Regions from separate parts of the Frankia sp. ACN1ag genome, predicted to be linked through region 2. Evidence: riboswitches for the same ligand, from Rfam matches in the RefSeq annotation. Region 2 holds a riboswitch; the other holds the start of a gene.
The links. A riboswitch is a leader RNA that binds a small molecule or an ion and turns the genes downstream of it on or off. The one in region 2 is predicted to bind thiamine pyrophosphate.
Positions count from the first base shown of each region.

Region 1: it holds a riboswitch for thiamine pyrophosphate, as region 2 does, so the genes downstream of both, thiC (phosphomethylpyrimidine synthase ThiC) here and UK82_RS21725 (thiazole synthase) in region 2, are expected to answer to the same signal.

Region 1 covers NZ_LJPA01000059.1:1,501-8,805, forward strand. The annotation lists gene UK82_RS29550 (ABC transporter substrate-binding protein) at 1-297, opposite strand, end outside; gene UK82_RS29555 (ABC transporter permease subunit) at 445-2,652, shown strand; gene UK82_RS29560 (ATP-binding cassette domain-containing protein) at 2,649-4,271, shown strand; TPP riboswitch at 4,357-4,463, shown strand; gene thiC (phosphomethylpyrimidine synthase ThiC) at 4,456-6,369, shown strand; gene UK82_RS41910 (toll/interleukin-1 receptor domain-containing protein) at 6,412-7,305, opposite strand, start outside.
Region 2 covers NZ_LJPA01000026.1:58,390-65,694, reverse strand. The annotation lists gene UK82_RS39320 (lycopene cyclase domain-containing protein) at 1-115, opposite strand, end outside; gene UK82_RS21750 (thiamine phosphate synthase) at 103-876, opposite strand; gene thiS (sulfur carrier protein ThiS) at 878-1,141, opposite strand; gene UK82_RS21740 (Rv2175c family DNA-binding protein) at 1,239-1,562, opposite strand; gene UK82_RS21735 (Gfo/Idh/MocA family protein) at 1,683-3,368, opposite strand; gene thiH (2-iminoacetate synthase ThiH) at 3,577-4,749, opposite strand; gene UK82_RS21725 (thiazole synthase) at 4,746-5,654, opposite strand; TPP riboswitch at 5,649-5,763, opposite strand; gene UK82_RS21720 (Stk1 family PASTA domain-containing Ser/Thr kinase) at 6,181-7,305, shown strand, end outside.

The DNA of each region.
Region 1 (7,305 bases), on a different contig from region 2:
ACCATCGGTGGCGCAGGTCGCCAGCCGCAGCGGACGCCCGCCGACGCCGCCGAGCGCGGCATTCGCATAGTTCACGGCGGCCTGCGCCGCCCGCCGTGGCTCCGGGTATGACCCAAGAGTGCTGTTCTCGATGGTGACGAAGCCCAGGGTCACCGGTGGCCCGGTCAGGTGGGTCGCCGAGGCGCCGGCTGCTGCGCCACCCGACGAGCCACCGCGCTGGCTCGTGCAGCCGGCGCCGGCGATGGCGACGGACAGGGCGACGGAGAACGCGAGCAGGACGCGGGAAGCTTGTCTCACGGGCGTTCAAGCTACACTCCAACTCACCCGGTTCCTGGGTGAGACCGCCGGCCGGCGGGACGGGAGTGATTCGGTGACCGCTCGCCCACACTTCCGACCTGCCGCCCGTCCGTCGGCTTCGACGTTGGACATGTGCTCGGGAGCCCCGTGACCACCTATGTAGCTGCAATGCTGCTGGGCCTCGGCCCGGGTGCGGTGTACGCGGCGCTCGGACTCGGACTCGTGCTCACCTACCGAGCCTCCGGCGTCATCAACATCGCGCACGGCGCCTTCGCCATGTACGCCACTTATCAGTATGCCGAGCTGCGCGAGGTCGGTGATCTCGTCCTGCCTGTCGTCGGATTGCCGCCGCGAATTCATCTTACCGACACCCCCACGTTCGGGTTGGCATTGTCGGTTTCTCTTGCGATGGCTGCCCTGCTGGCATTGGCGTCCTATCTGCTGGTCTTCCGGCCGTTGCGGCGGGCCCAGCCGACGATGACCGTCGTCGCCGCGGTCGGCCTCACCATCGCGTTGCAGGCCGTCGCCGTCGTTCAGTTCGGCTCGGACAACCGTTTCCTCGACCCCGTGCTGCCCCAGTCGCCGCTGCACCTGCTCGGCGTCACCGTGCCGAGTGACCGGCTGCTGCTGGCGGGCCTCGTCGTCGTGGCCGCCGCCGGCCTGTGGGCGATGTCGCGCTGGACCATGTTCGGCCTCGCGACCCGGGCCGTCGCCGACGATGCGGAGACCACCGCGCTGCTCGGCCGCCGGCCGGGCTGGATCGCCGCGGCGAACTGGATGCTGGCGGCGGTGCTCGCCGCGCTGGCCGGCATCCTGGTCGCCCCCATCAGCGCGTTGAACCCGACGAGCTACTCGCTGTTCGTCGTGCCCGCGCTCGCCGCGGCCCTGCTCGGCGGGCTGTCCTCGTTCGGCCTGACCGTCGCCGGTGCGCTCGGCCTCGGCGTCGCACAGGGGTTCCTGCTCCCGCTGCAGCAGGACGTGGGCTGGCTCAACCAGCCGGGGCTGCGGGCGCTGCTGCCGATGATCCTCGTCCTCGCCGTGGCGGGCCGGCGCGGGACGCTGATCCCTGGGCGCGCGGCCGGGGCCGTCGGGTCGGTGCCGCTGCCCGTGGTCGAGCCCGCTCGGCGCCCGCTCGGCGGGCTGCTGCTCGGCGTGCCCGTCGGAGTGGTCGCGCTGCTCCTGCTCACCGGCTCCTGGCGGCTCGGGCTCGAACGCAGCCTCGCCGGCGCCGTGGTGTGCCTGTCCTTCGTAGTGCTGACCGGCTACGTCGGCCAGCTCTCGTTGGCGCAGATGTCGCTGGCCGGCGTCGCCGGCTTCCTGCTGGCCCGGCTGGAGGGCGAGCTCGGCGTGCCCTTCCCGATCGCCCCCCTGATCGCCACGTTCGCGGCCGCGGTCGCGGGGCTGTTCCTCGGGGTGGTGTCGCGCCGGCTGCGCGGCGTGGATCTGGCTCTGATCACGCTGGTCGCCGGGGTCGCGATCCAGGAGGCGGTGTTCGGCAACCCGCTGATCACGGGCGGGCTCGCCGGCTCGTCCGTGCCCAATCCGAAGATCTTCGGTCTGGACCTCGGACTGTCCGGGGCCGGCTTTCCCCGGGTCCAGTACGGACTGCTGGCGCTGGCCGTGCTCGCCGCCGGCGGCTACGGTGTGGCCCGCCTGCGCACCGCCGACCTCGGGCGGCGGATGCTCGCGGTGCGGGCCAACGAGCGGTCGGCGGCCGCGGCCGGGATCGATGTACGCCGGACGAAGGTGCTGGCATTCACGCTGTCCGCAGCGCTTGCCGGCCTCGGCGGCTGCCTCATCGGGTACGGCCAGGGCCGGCTGTCCTTCGACTCGTTCGGGGTCACCGCCTCGCTGTTCTTCCTTGCCATCGCGGCCGTCGGCGGGGTGACCAGCGTCGGCGGGGCGTTGGCCGGCGGGCTGCTCGCCCCCGGCGGGCTGGCCTTCACGGCGCTGGACCGCGTTGCCGGGCTCGGCGAATACCAGCAGGTGCTGTGCGGTCTCGCGGTGGTGGTGCTGGCCGTCCTGCGGCCGGCGGGGCTCGTCTACCGGCCCGGCCGCGCCGGCCGGCGGGTCGGCCCGAGCCAGCCCCGGCGCACCGGCTGGCCCGGCGGGAAACTGCGGCCCGGCAGGACCGAGCGGCCTGGCGGGGATGGGCGGCTCGGCGGGGATGAGCGGCTCGGCGGGGATGAACGGCTCGGCGGGGATGAACGGCTCGGCGGGGATGGGCGGCTCGGTGGGGGTGGGGGACCCGGTGCGGATGTGCCCGAGGGTGTCGACGGCGGGCCACCGCGTCTCGCGGAGGGCAACCGGCCCGGCCTGACCGCGTTCCCGCTCAACCCCGGCGGTGTGTCGTGACGGCGTTGTTGTCCGTCGACATGCTCGCGGCCGGGCAGGGCGGTACCCGCATCGTCGAGGGTGTCTCCTTCGGCCTCGAGGCGGGCAGCGTCACCGGCCTCATCGGGCCGAACGGGGCTGGCAAGACGACGCTGATCGACGCGCTCACCGGCTTCGCGACGATCTTCGCCGGCAGCGTGACCCTGGACGGCACCGCGCTGACCGAGCTGCCGGCGCACGAGCGGCAGCGGCTCGGGCTCGCCCGCACCTTCCAGGCCCTGGAGCTGTTCGACAGCCTGGCGGTGGCGGAGAACATCGCCGTGGTGGCGCGCCCGGTGGCCGGGTCGATGGAGGCCGGTCGGCTGGGACTCGCGGCGATTGCCGACCGCCTGCCCGCGACGCTCAGCCATGACGAGCGAGCCGCGGTCGCCCTCGGCCGCGCACTCGCGGCCATGCCGAAGGTCCTGCTGCTCGACGAGCCGGCCGCGGGGCTCGACCCCGGAGATCGGCGCGAGCTGGCCGCGCGCATCCGGCGCATCGCCGGCCGCGGCGTCGCCGTCCTGCTCGTCGATCACGATGTCCAGCTCGTCTTCGACGTCTGCGACCGGGTTCTCGTCCTGGACGGTGGTCGGATCGTCGCCCGCGGGCTCCCCGCGCAGGTCCGGGCGGATCCGGCCGTTCGCGCGGCCTACCTGGGCGGCTCCGACGGCCCCGAGCCCGCCTCGCCGTCCGAGCCCGCCTTGCCGTCCGAGCCCGCCTTGCCGTCCGAGCCGACCGCCACGGCGGTGCCGGCCGTGCCGGCCGCTGCGACCTCGCCGGTCGTCTCCCCATCGCCCCGGCGGCCGCCGACCGCGTCCACGGTGCCGACGGCAGGCACCGAGCTGCTCGAGTTCGAGCGGGTGAGCAGCGGCTACCACGAGGGACCGGTGCTGCGGGAGGTGTCGCTGGTCGTCCGTGCCGGCGAGATCGTGGCGCTGTTGGGGGCGAACGGGGCCGGCAAGACGACCCTGATCCGCACGGCCGCCGGCCTGTTGCCGGCGAGTGCGGGCCGGGTCGGGGTGTTCGGCGAGTGGTTCCGGCGTCCCGCGCCGAGCACGCTTGCCCGGCGAGGGCTGGCCGTCGTCCCGCAGGGGCGGGGGGCGTTGGGCCGGCTGACCGTCCGGGAGAACCTGCGCCTGGCAGCCGGCCGCAGCCACCGCGGCGAGATCGAGCGGGTCCTGGGCTGGTTCCCGGCGCTGGGCGGCCTGCTCGACCGGCCGGCCGGGGAGCTGTCCGGCGGCGAGCGCCAGCGGCTCGCGTTGGCCGTCGCCCTCGTGCGCCGGCCGCGGTTGCTGCTGGTGGACGAGCTGTCGTTCGGCCTGGCGCCCGGCGTCGCGCCGCGGCTGCTCGAGCTGCTGCGCGGAATCGCGGCCGAGACGTCGACCGGTGTGCTGCTCGTCGAGCAGTTCGCCGCCCTCGCGCTGCGGGTGGCCGACCGCGGCTACGTGCTCGACCGCGGTCGGGTCGCGCTCGCCGCGCCCGCCGCGCAGCTCGCTGCCCGCCCCGACCTCATCGAGGCGAGCTACCTCGGCGAGGCACCGGCCGTTCCCCCCGGGCCGCACCCAGACCCGCCGCCCTGCCTCGGGACGGCAGCCTCCTGACAGATCGCGCCCTGACGGATTGGGCCGGCGTGATGGACGCGATCGACTGACGGCCGCTAGCCGAGTGGTTTATGGTGACCATGCGCGAATTGATCGCGGGAGCTCCACCGAGGGGCTGAGAGGGTGGCTAGGGCCGCCGACCGCAGAACCTGTCCGGGTAATGCCGGCGTAGGGAGTTCATATGATGTCGCCAATCGACCGTTCTTTCTCGTCTCCTTCTTCCGAGAATTTTCCCGGCCTCGGCGAGGCGGATTCCCGGCCGGAATCCGAGGCCATCCCGGGGGGCATTCCGAACGGTTTTCCGGCGGCCTCGCCGGGCCGGACGCCGGCCCGGCCTGCGTCCGAAGGGTCACCTGCCGCGTCCCAGGAGTCGCCGGCCGCGCCCCGGGCGACGGCCGTCTCGACCGGGCCGCTGGCGGGCAGCCGCAAGACCTGGCTCGTCGGCGCGGACCCCGACCTGCGGGTGCCGATGCGGGAGGTCGTCCTCACCACCGGGGACAGCGTCGTGCTCTACGACACCTCCGGCCCGTACACGGATCCGGCGACGGACGTCGACGTGCGCCGGGGCCTGCCGCCGCTGCGGGCACGGTGGATCGCCGAGCGCGGGAACACCGCTCCGGCCGGCGGGCGGGGCGCGCTACGGGCCCGGCCCGGCGGGGGAGCCGTCACCCAGCTCGCCCACGCGCGCCGGGGAGAGATCACCCGGGAGATGGAGTTCGCCGCCCTGCGCGAGGGGCTGCCCGTCGAGACCGTGCGGGCCGAGATCGCCGCCGGGCGCGCCGTCCTGCCGGCGAACGTGAACCATCCCGAGTCCGAGCCGATGGTGATCGGCCGGTCCTTCCTGGTGAAGATCAACGCGAACCTCGGCAACTCGGCCGTGACCTCCTCGATCGAGGAGGAGGTCGAGAAGATGGTCTGGGCGACCCGGTGGGGCGCCGACACCGTCATGGACCTGTCCACCGGTGCGGACATCCACCGGACCCGCGAGTGGATCCTGCGCAACTCCCCGGTCCCGGTCGGCACGGTGCCCATCTACGAGGCGTTGGAGCAGGTCGGCGGCCGGCCCGAGGCGCTGACCTGGGAGGCCTACCGGGACACCGTCATCCGCCAGTGCGAGCAGGGGGTGGACTACATGACGGTCCACGCCGGGGTGCTGCTGCGCTACGTGCCGCTGACCGCGCGGCGCCGGACCGGGATCGTCTCGCGCGGCGGTTCGATCCTGGCCTCCTGGTGCCTCGCCCACCACGAGGAGAACTTCCTCTACACCCACTTCGCCGAGCTGTGCGAGATCCTCGCCGCCTACGACGTGACGTTCTCGCTCGGCGACGGCCTGCGGCCCGGCTCGATCTCCGACGCCAACGACGACGCCCAGCTCGCCGAGCTCGCCACCCTGGGCGAGCTGACCCGCGTCGCGTGGGAGCACGACGTGCAGGTGATGGTGGAGGGGCCCGGCCACGTCCCGCTGCACCGGGTCGAGGAGAACGTCCGGCTGCAGCGGGAGATCTGCCACGACGCGCCGTTCTACACGCTCGGGCCGCTCACCACCGACGTCGCCCCCGGCTACGACCACATCACCTCGGCGATCGGCGCCGCGGTGATCGGCTGGCACGGCACCGCGATGCTCTGCTACGTCACCCCGAAGGAGCATCTCGGTCTGCCCGACCGAGACGACGTCAAGGCCGGCGTCATCGCCTACAAGATCGCGGCCCATGCGGCGGACCTCGCCAAGGGGCATCCCGGCGCCCGGGCCTGGGACGACGCGCTGTCGGACGCCAGGTTCGAGTTCCGCTGGGCCGACCAGTTCCACCTGGCGATGGACCCGGACACCGCCCGGTCGTACCACGACGAGACCCTGCCGGCCCCCGCCGCGAAGACGGCCCACTTCTGCTCGATGTGCGGACCGCACTTCTGCTCGATGAAGATCTCCCACCAGGTGCGGGCCGCCGGAGACGGCACCGCCGCGACCGACCCGGCCGCCCCGGCCCTGACCTCAACCCCGGGCGCGGGGGACGAGGCGGTCGCCGCGGGGCTGCGGGCCAAGGCCGCGGAGTTCGCCGCCGCCGGCAACCGGATCCACCTCCCGATCGCCGGCCCCTGAGCATCGCGGCTGCGAGCCAGGCCCGCGGGCTGTCGCCGCGGGTCAGGTCCGCGGGGGAGAGCCGGGGAAGGGCGGCGCCTCGCTCGGCCGGTATCGGCCCTCGATCGCCCGGCGGATCCCGTCGACGAAGGTGCGCCGCGCCTCGTCGCCATCCAGGTCGACGAGGTCGATGGAGTTGATGCCCTGCAGCAGCCCTTCGGCCTTCGAGCGGTTCGCGGCGACCCGCACCGGGATCAGGCGCCGTTTCATCCCGGTCGGGTCCGACCTCCAGGCCGTCTGCCACTCGGCCTGCACCTTTTCCGAGGCCAGGTAGTGCTCGGAGAGGATCACGAGGGTCCGCTTCGAGCGGGACACCGCCTCGTCGAGGCGCCCCACCAGGTGATCCCCGGCGACGACGTCCCAGGTGTCGAGATGCACCTGGAAGCCCTGTTGCTCGAGCTGCCAGGCACACCACTCACCCCAATCGCTGTCCTCCTCCGCGGCGGAGACGAGAAAGTCCCACCCGGCCGCGGTGCGCGGCTCCTCGGCGACGATCGACGCCACCGGCGGCGGAACCGACCGCTGATCCGCCGCGGGCACCCGCGGGCCGTCGGCCGGCCCCTCGCCCCCCGCGGGCACCTGGACCCAGGCGGGGCCGGCGAGGCCGGGGACGCCCGTCTCGACCCGCCGGAACGAGCCGGGATCCAGATCGCGCCGCCGTCGATCGACGGTGGCCGCGAACAGCGTGCCCGAGATGATGACGGCCATCTCCGTGGTGGGGAACTCCCCGAGCAGGCGGCTGAGGGCGGGCGTGTCGACGAGGCGCGAGGCCGCCTGGGCGGCGTCACTTCGGGCGGCGTCACTTCGGGCGGCGTCACTTCGGGCGGCAGCGCTGTCGTCGGCGACGGCCCGCCCCTGGTGCAGCGCGACCCGCAGCCGGACCCGACCGCTCTCGCC
Region 2 (7,305 bases):
GCGTCAGCAGCAGGCGACGCGGACGGGCGTAGACCCTGGTACCCAGGAACAGTTCGAGCGGCGCCGTGCCGAGCAGGCAGCCGGCCAGGACGGCGAGGTAGCTCAGGTGCCGCACGCGCTGCCGCTGGAAGCGGTACGCAGCCGCCGGGCGAGCGCGGCGGCTGCGGCGGCGGGATCCTCGGCGGCGGTCAACGCTCGCACCACCACCACCCGGCGGGCCCCCGTGGCGAGGATGTCGTCGAGGGTGTCCGGACCGACCCCGCCGGTGACGAACCAGGGCTTCGCGCCCGGTTCGAACGGCGGGGCATGGCGGGCGGCGAGCCGGGGCAGCCCCAGCCCGACCGGTGGCCGTCCCTGCTTGGTCGGCGTCGCGTGCACCGGACCGACGCACACGTAGTCGACGTCTGGATCGGCCAGAGCCGCCAGGAACTGCTCGGGACTGTGCGTCGACTGGCCGATCAGGACGTCCGGACCGACCAGCCGGCGAGCGAAGGCAGGCGGTACGTCGTCCTGGCCGACGTGCAGGATGTCGACTCCGGTGAACGCGGCGAGATCGGCGCGGTCGTTGGCGCTGACGAGGGTCTCCCGGCCGGCGCCAGCCGCCTGGATCTCGCGCAGGCCGCGCACCTCGTCGGCCCATTCGAGGCTCTTCTCGCGAAGCTGCACCAGGTCGACGCCACCACGGCCGGCGGGGCCGATCACGGCGTCGAGGAACGGGCCGAACTCGGCCCGCCGCGGCGTGCAGAGATACAGCCGGGCGTCGGCGAGCCGCCGCAGCCGGTCCGCCCGCACCGACCCGTCCGCTGCCGCCGGCCTGTCCGCTGCCGCCGGCCTGTCCCCCGCGTCGGCGGGCGGCGTCGGTCCCGTTGTGGTCAACTCATCCTCCGGCGACGGCACGCACGATCTCCAAGGTGTCACCATCCGCGAGCCGGATGCCGGACAACTCCGACGGGGTGAGCGCCACCCCGTTGCGTTCGACGACCACCGAACCGGGCCGCAGGCCGAGCTCGGCGAGCAGGTCGGGCAGCGGCTGGCCGTCCGCGACCACGCGGGCGGCGCCGTTGACGACGACCTGTGCCCGGGCAGGTCCCGTCGGCGGGGTGGGCGCCGGCGCCGAGGCGGGCGGCGGGCGATCGACCATGACCCGACCCTACGGGAGTCGGCAGCCCCCGACAGCCCGGAAGCCCAGCACCGCGCAGGACCCACGACCACGCAGGACCCACGACCACGCTGCCTGGTCAGAAGGCGAGGGCCTGGGCTCGCCGCTTGACCTCCTTGCCACGGTTCTCGACGAGCGCCCGCATCGGGGTGCCGGGCAGGCTCGGGTCCTCCCGAAAAAGCCAGTCGAGGGCCTCGTCGTCGGTGAACCCCGCATCGGCGAGGAGCGTGAGCAGGCCGGGCAGGCCCTTGACCACCGCGCCGTCGCCGATGAACTCCGCCGGCACCCGTAGGACGCCGCCCTCCCGCCGGGCCAGCAACGTTCGGTCGCGCACCATCTGCCGGACTCGGGTCACGGGAACCTGCAACTGCGTCGCGGCGTCAGGCAGGGTCAGCCAATCCATGGTCAACAGTAAACACCTAAGTCCGGAACGGCGTCGTGGGGTGCCGGCGGGGTCCGCACCACCCGTGACCTCGTCAGTCCCGGAGACGTTCAGGGCCGGCGCACGGTCACGGCGACCTGATCACAGCGGCACGACCTGCGCGCCGCCGGTGGCCACCGAACGCACCGCCGCCTCGAGCACCGCAACCACCGGGCGGGCCGCCTCGACCCCGTAGCCCGCAAGAGGCCAACCGGAGACCAGGCTGTCGGCGAGGTCGCGGTAGAACACCTCCGTGCCGACCCGGGCCGACCCGGGCGCCGGCAGCGGATAGCGGGTCCGGACGCCGTCGTAGGTGGCCAGCAGCAACGAGGCCGCCCCGGCCGCGTCGTCGTCCTGCGCGGCCCGGCGGCCGGCGTGCCGGCCCGTGACCGCGGGCCCACCGTCAGGCGGCTCGAGGTTCGCGGCGGCGGGGGCGTCGTCGAGGATCAGCGTGCCCACGCTGCCGAGCACCTCGAGGCTCGGACGGGCCGCCACCGTCAGGTCGGAGACGGTGATCTGTGCCTCCGCGCCGCTCGCGAAGCGCAGCAGCAGCCGGCTGTGGTCGGCGTTGCTGACGTGGTACCAGACCCGCTTGAGCTCCGCGGCGCTGACCCACTCGACCGGCTCGTCGACGAGCGCGAGCACCTGGTCGACGCCGGCGGCGCCGCGATCGTAGAGCTGGCCGCCGCTGATCCGCTCGTCATCGCGCCAGGTCCCGACGGGTCGACGCAGCCCGCCGCGGTGCACTTCCAGCCGCAGCGGCTCGCCGATCGCGCCACGACCGACGGCCGCGCGCAGCGCGCGATAGCCGGGGTCGGCCCGACCCTCCGGGTAGACGGCGAGCAGCAGGGAACGCTCGGCCGCGAGCTCGGCGAGCTGGTCGGCATCGGACGTCGCCAGGCACAGCGGCGCCTGCACGACCACGTGCTTGCCGGCCTCCAGCGCCCGTCCGGCCCATTCGAGGTGGGTGTGCGTCGGGGTGGCGACGACGACCACGCCGAGCTCGGGGTCGTTCACCAGGTCGTCGGGGTCCTCGACCCGACGGGGCAGGCGACCTGCGGCGTGCGCGGGAGCGCGACCCGGGCCGCCGTCGCACAGGGCGGTCAGCTCCAGCCCCTCGGTCGCGTCGAGGCCCGCGTGGTGGGCCGCGGTGGTGTCGGGGGTGCCGAGCAGGCCGACGCCGACCGGCGGCGCGTCGTGCACGCCGAGGCAGTGCCGCAGCCACCGCCCGACGAGCCGGTGATAGGCCGCGTCGCCGAGCACGGCGGCACCCGTGCCCAGGGTGAACATGCCGAGCCCCGTCGCCGGCCGCCAGGTGCAGACGGGATAGTCGCCCATCTCGTGGCGGATCAGCACCAGCCGCTCGACGTCATCGGCGACCTTCTCCGGGATGACCCAGCTCTCCCGGGGACGGAAGTCACCCGATCGGGCCATGATCGCGCCGCCCTGCGGCCCGGCCTGCAACCGCAGCTCGTAGGGGGGCGTCGCCCGGCCGGGAATGAGGCCGGAGGCCTCCACCAGCGGGCTGTCGGCGGGCAGGGCGCGCACAGTCGGGCCGGCGAGCAGCACCGGAACGGACTGCCGGGCGCGATCGAGCAGCTCCTGCTCGACGTGGTCGAGGGGACGATCGATGAGGACGAGAAGCGCGTCCGCCGACCGTGCCGAGGTCGGGCCGAGACCCGCTGCGCGCAGATGGTCGCCGAGCGCGTTCACCCCGGGCAGGTTCGACACCAGGTGAATGCGAGGCACGCCCGGCACTCTAGTGGTCTTACCGACGCGCGCGGTCATTCGGGTCGTGAAGGACGGAGCATGCCCTCTCTACATTACGAACAGTGCGCCACATCTACCCTCAAACCGCGCATAGGGGAATTGCGTCGACACCGTCCGCACGCAGAACAGCGCGTTAGTGTCGGCATCGTCCGGGCCGGCTCCGCCGGGCCGGGTTCCGAACGACCTTGGGCGGAGTGCTCTGCGCCGACGGCGTCGAGTTCCGCCATCACCGCGGGTCGACGAGAGGGAAGGCATCCTTCCACACCGGCTCGTAGCCGGCCGTGACGAGCATCGCGGCGACCTCGGCCGGCGGGCGCTCATCCGAGATCGAGAACTGCTCCTGAGCGGTACCCGGCGAACCGTAGCCGCCGGGCTCGGTGGAGGAACCCGCGCTCATCGTCGTCACGGCGATGCGGACCAGGCCGTCGCGCATCGCCGCCGGCTCCCGGGTGGACAGCGTCAGCGCGAGGTCGGGCTCGAACAGCCGCAGGGCCGCGTACGCCTGCACGAACTCGGCGTCGGAGACGACGACAACCGGCGGAAACTCGCTGGCACTGGGCTTGATCCGCGGCAGCGCGACCGACACCTCGGTCCGCCAGTACCGCCGCGACAGGAACGAGGCGTGGGCGGCCAGAGCGAGCACGTCGGCCCGCCAGTCCGGGGCGAGGCCGAGCAGCGCGCCGATCCCGAGCCGGCGTGCCCCGGCGCCCGCGGCCCGCTCGAACGACGACAGCCGGCGGTCGTAGTCGCGTTTCCAGCCCGCGACGTGCACCTCGGCGTAACGGGCCCGGTCGTAGGTCTCCTGGTAGTGGACGACGCCCTCCAGCCCGGCCCGCACCAGCCGGGCGTAGGTGTCGTCCGACCAGGTCTGCGTCTCGATCGACAGCGACGGGAACATCGGCCGCAGCCGCTCCACCACGGCGACGAGGTAGTCGGCGGACACCTCGATGCGGTGTTCCCCGGCGACCAGCAGCACGTGGCGGAAGCCCCGCTCGGCCAGCAGCCGACCCTCTGCCGCCACCTCGTCGACGCTGAGCGTGCGCCGCGCGACCGGCAGACCCTTGGCGAAGCCGCAGTAGGTGCAGGACGACAGGCAGGCGTTCGAGACGTACAGCGGGGCGAACAGTCGCACGGCCCGGCCGAAGCGGCGCAGCGTGGTCGTCCGGGCGGCGAGGGCGAGCTCCTCCAGCCGACCCGTCGCGGCCGGCGAGAGCAGGACGGCCAGCTCGTCGAGGCCGACCCGCCCCGGCGCCGGCTCGCCCCGGCCGCCCGGGGCGGGCAGGACCCGGCGCAGCACCTCGTCGACCTCCGCCGTCGTCGCGCGCCGCGACCGGTCGGACAGGCCGGACAGGTCCAGCGCGACGAGCTCGCGGGCGAACTCTCCCGGCGGCGCGCTCACCCGGCCACCCTGCCGTTGCCGTTCGCGGGGGTGCCGAGAGCGCCGAGGAAGCCGGTGAGCGGCGAGGACGCGGAGGCCGCGGTGGCCGTCCCGGTCCCCGCCTGCCCGGCCAGGTGGCCCAGCCGCCCGGCGACGGTCGCCAGCGCGAAGGCCCGGGCCATCCGCACCGGGTCGGCCGCCACCGCGATGGCCGTGTTGACCAGCACCGCTGCCGCGCCGATCTCCATGGCCTCCGCCGCGTCGGAGGGCACACCGAGGCCGGCGTCGACGATCACCGGCACGCCCGCACCCGCCACGATCGCCTCGATCGCGTCCCGGGTGCGCAGCCCGCGGTTCGAGCCGATCCAGCTACCCAGCGGCATGACCGTGGCGCAGCCGGCCTCCTCCAGGCGGCGGGCCAGGACCGGGTCCGCCGAGCAGTACGGCAGGACGGTGAAGCCGTCGGCGACCATGAGCTCGGCGGCGCGCAGGGTCTCGATCGGATCCGGGGCCAGCGTCCGCGGGTCCGGGGTGACCTCCAGCTTGACCAGGCCGGTGCCGGTGGCGGCGCGGCCCAGGCGGGCCAGCCGCAACGCCTCCGCCGCATCCGCCGCACCGGAGGTGTTGGGCAGCAGCGTCATCCCCGGCGGGACGAAGTCGAGCACGTCGCCCTCGCCGGCGCGGTCGAGATCGACCCGGCGCAGCGCGACCGTCACGATCTCGGCGCCGGAGGCGAGCAGGCTGTCGCGCATCACCTCGTGAGCCGCGAACTTGCCCGTCCCGACCAGCAGGCGGCTGCCGTAGGACCGCCCGGCGATCACGAGCTCATCACTCTCGACCGGCTCGACGGCGCCGGACAGCGCCGGGCCGGGCGGCCGGGACCACTCCGACGCGGGAACGGCGCGACCTGACGGAGCCTGCGACATGATGACCATCCTCCCCACGCGCGCATGACCGCGATCGGGTATGCGGGTCGCCGACGGTGTTCCTGGCCGGCCTCTCAGCCCATGTCCACGGGCTCCCCGGTGCGACCCCAGTCTAGCCGGCCCGCAACCGCCACCGAGCCGGATCGATGCACGCCGCCCACGTGCGGCGGCCGGACCGGGGGCCCGCGGATCGGGGGCGGCACCCCGACGGGCGACGTCCCGCGAATCTCATCCTCACGGACGGCGACGACTCGAACGTGCCGGGGCACGCCCATCGCCGGCCGGGGCGGATGGGCGGCGGTATCCGTGCGCCGCGGCGGATCCGCGCAGCGCGATCGCCGCATACCGGCAGGGTCAGGTATTCAACCGAAGAGCATCGGCCGGTAAGGCGATAGGCAACGCCATGTCCGCGGGCATGGCGTTGCGTTCGCCGCCGCCCCTCAGTCGAATCCGGAGCTAACTCCACGTGGCTCCGGTAGCGGCATGGTTCGGCGACGATCGTAAACTGTCTCCCGTGGATGCCACCGTGGCCGACCCCGTCATAGGTCGGCTTCTCGACGGCCGCTATACGGCGCAGGAACGACTCGCCGTCGGCGGCATGGCGACGGTGTACGTCGCACACGACAACCGGCTGGACCGGCTCGTCGCCCTCAAGGTCATGCATCCCAACCTCAACCACGACCCGGAGTTCGTCGGCCGTTTCCACCGCGAGGCCAAGGCGGTGGCGCGCCTGAACACCCCCCGGGTCGTCTCGGTGCTCGACCAGGGCTCCGACCACACCCCGGCGGGTCTGATCAACTACCTGGTCATGGAGCTGGTACGCGGCCGGTCGTTGCGCCAGCACCTGGGCGCCCGGGGGCGGCTGCCGGTCGCCGAGGCCGTCGAGATCATCGAGCCCGTGATGGAGGCGCTCGCCGCCGCGCACGACGCGGGCATCATCCACCGCGACATCAAGCCCGAGAACATCCTGCTCGGCGACGACGGCCAGGTGAAGGTCGCCGACTTCGGCCTGGCCCGCCCGCTCGGCCAGCCCACCCAGGCGCTCACCGACGGGGTGGTGATGGGCACCGTCGGGTACCTCGCGCCCGAGCAGGTCACCCTCGGCACCGCCGACACCCGTAGCGACGTCTACGCCGCCGGGGTCGTGCTGTTCGAGTCGCTGACCGGCCATCTTCCCCACAGCGGCGCGACCCCGATGTCGATGGCCTACCAGTCCGTCCACGGCGACGTGCCGGCGCCGTCCACCGTCGTCGAGGGCGTGCCGGCGGAGCTCGACGGCCTCGTGCTGCGGGCGACGGCACGCGACCCGGCCCGCCGGCCCGCCGACGGCGCGGCGCTGCTCGACGAGCTGCACCGCATCGGGCCGTACCTGCCCGCGCCGGACGCCTACCAGACCGGCTTCACCGGCGAGGTCGAGCGGATCGGCCTGATGGGGCCGCCCCCCGAGGACCCGGGGCCCGACTACACCCGCCCCTTCCAGCCCACCGACTACGACGCCGACTACGACGATCCGCACGGCGCCGTTCCGTTCACCGGTGCGGAGTCGAGACAGCCGAGAGCGGGCATCGCGGAGCACGACGCCGCCGGCGGGCGGCCGTACGCGGGCGGCGTGGCGAGCCAGCCCGGCACCGGGGCGCTCTACCGTTCCGCC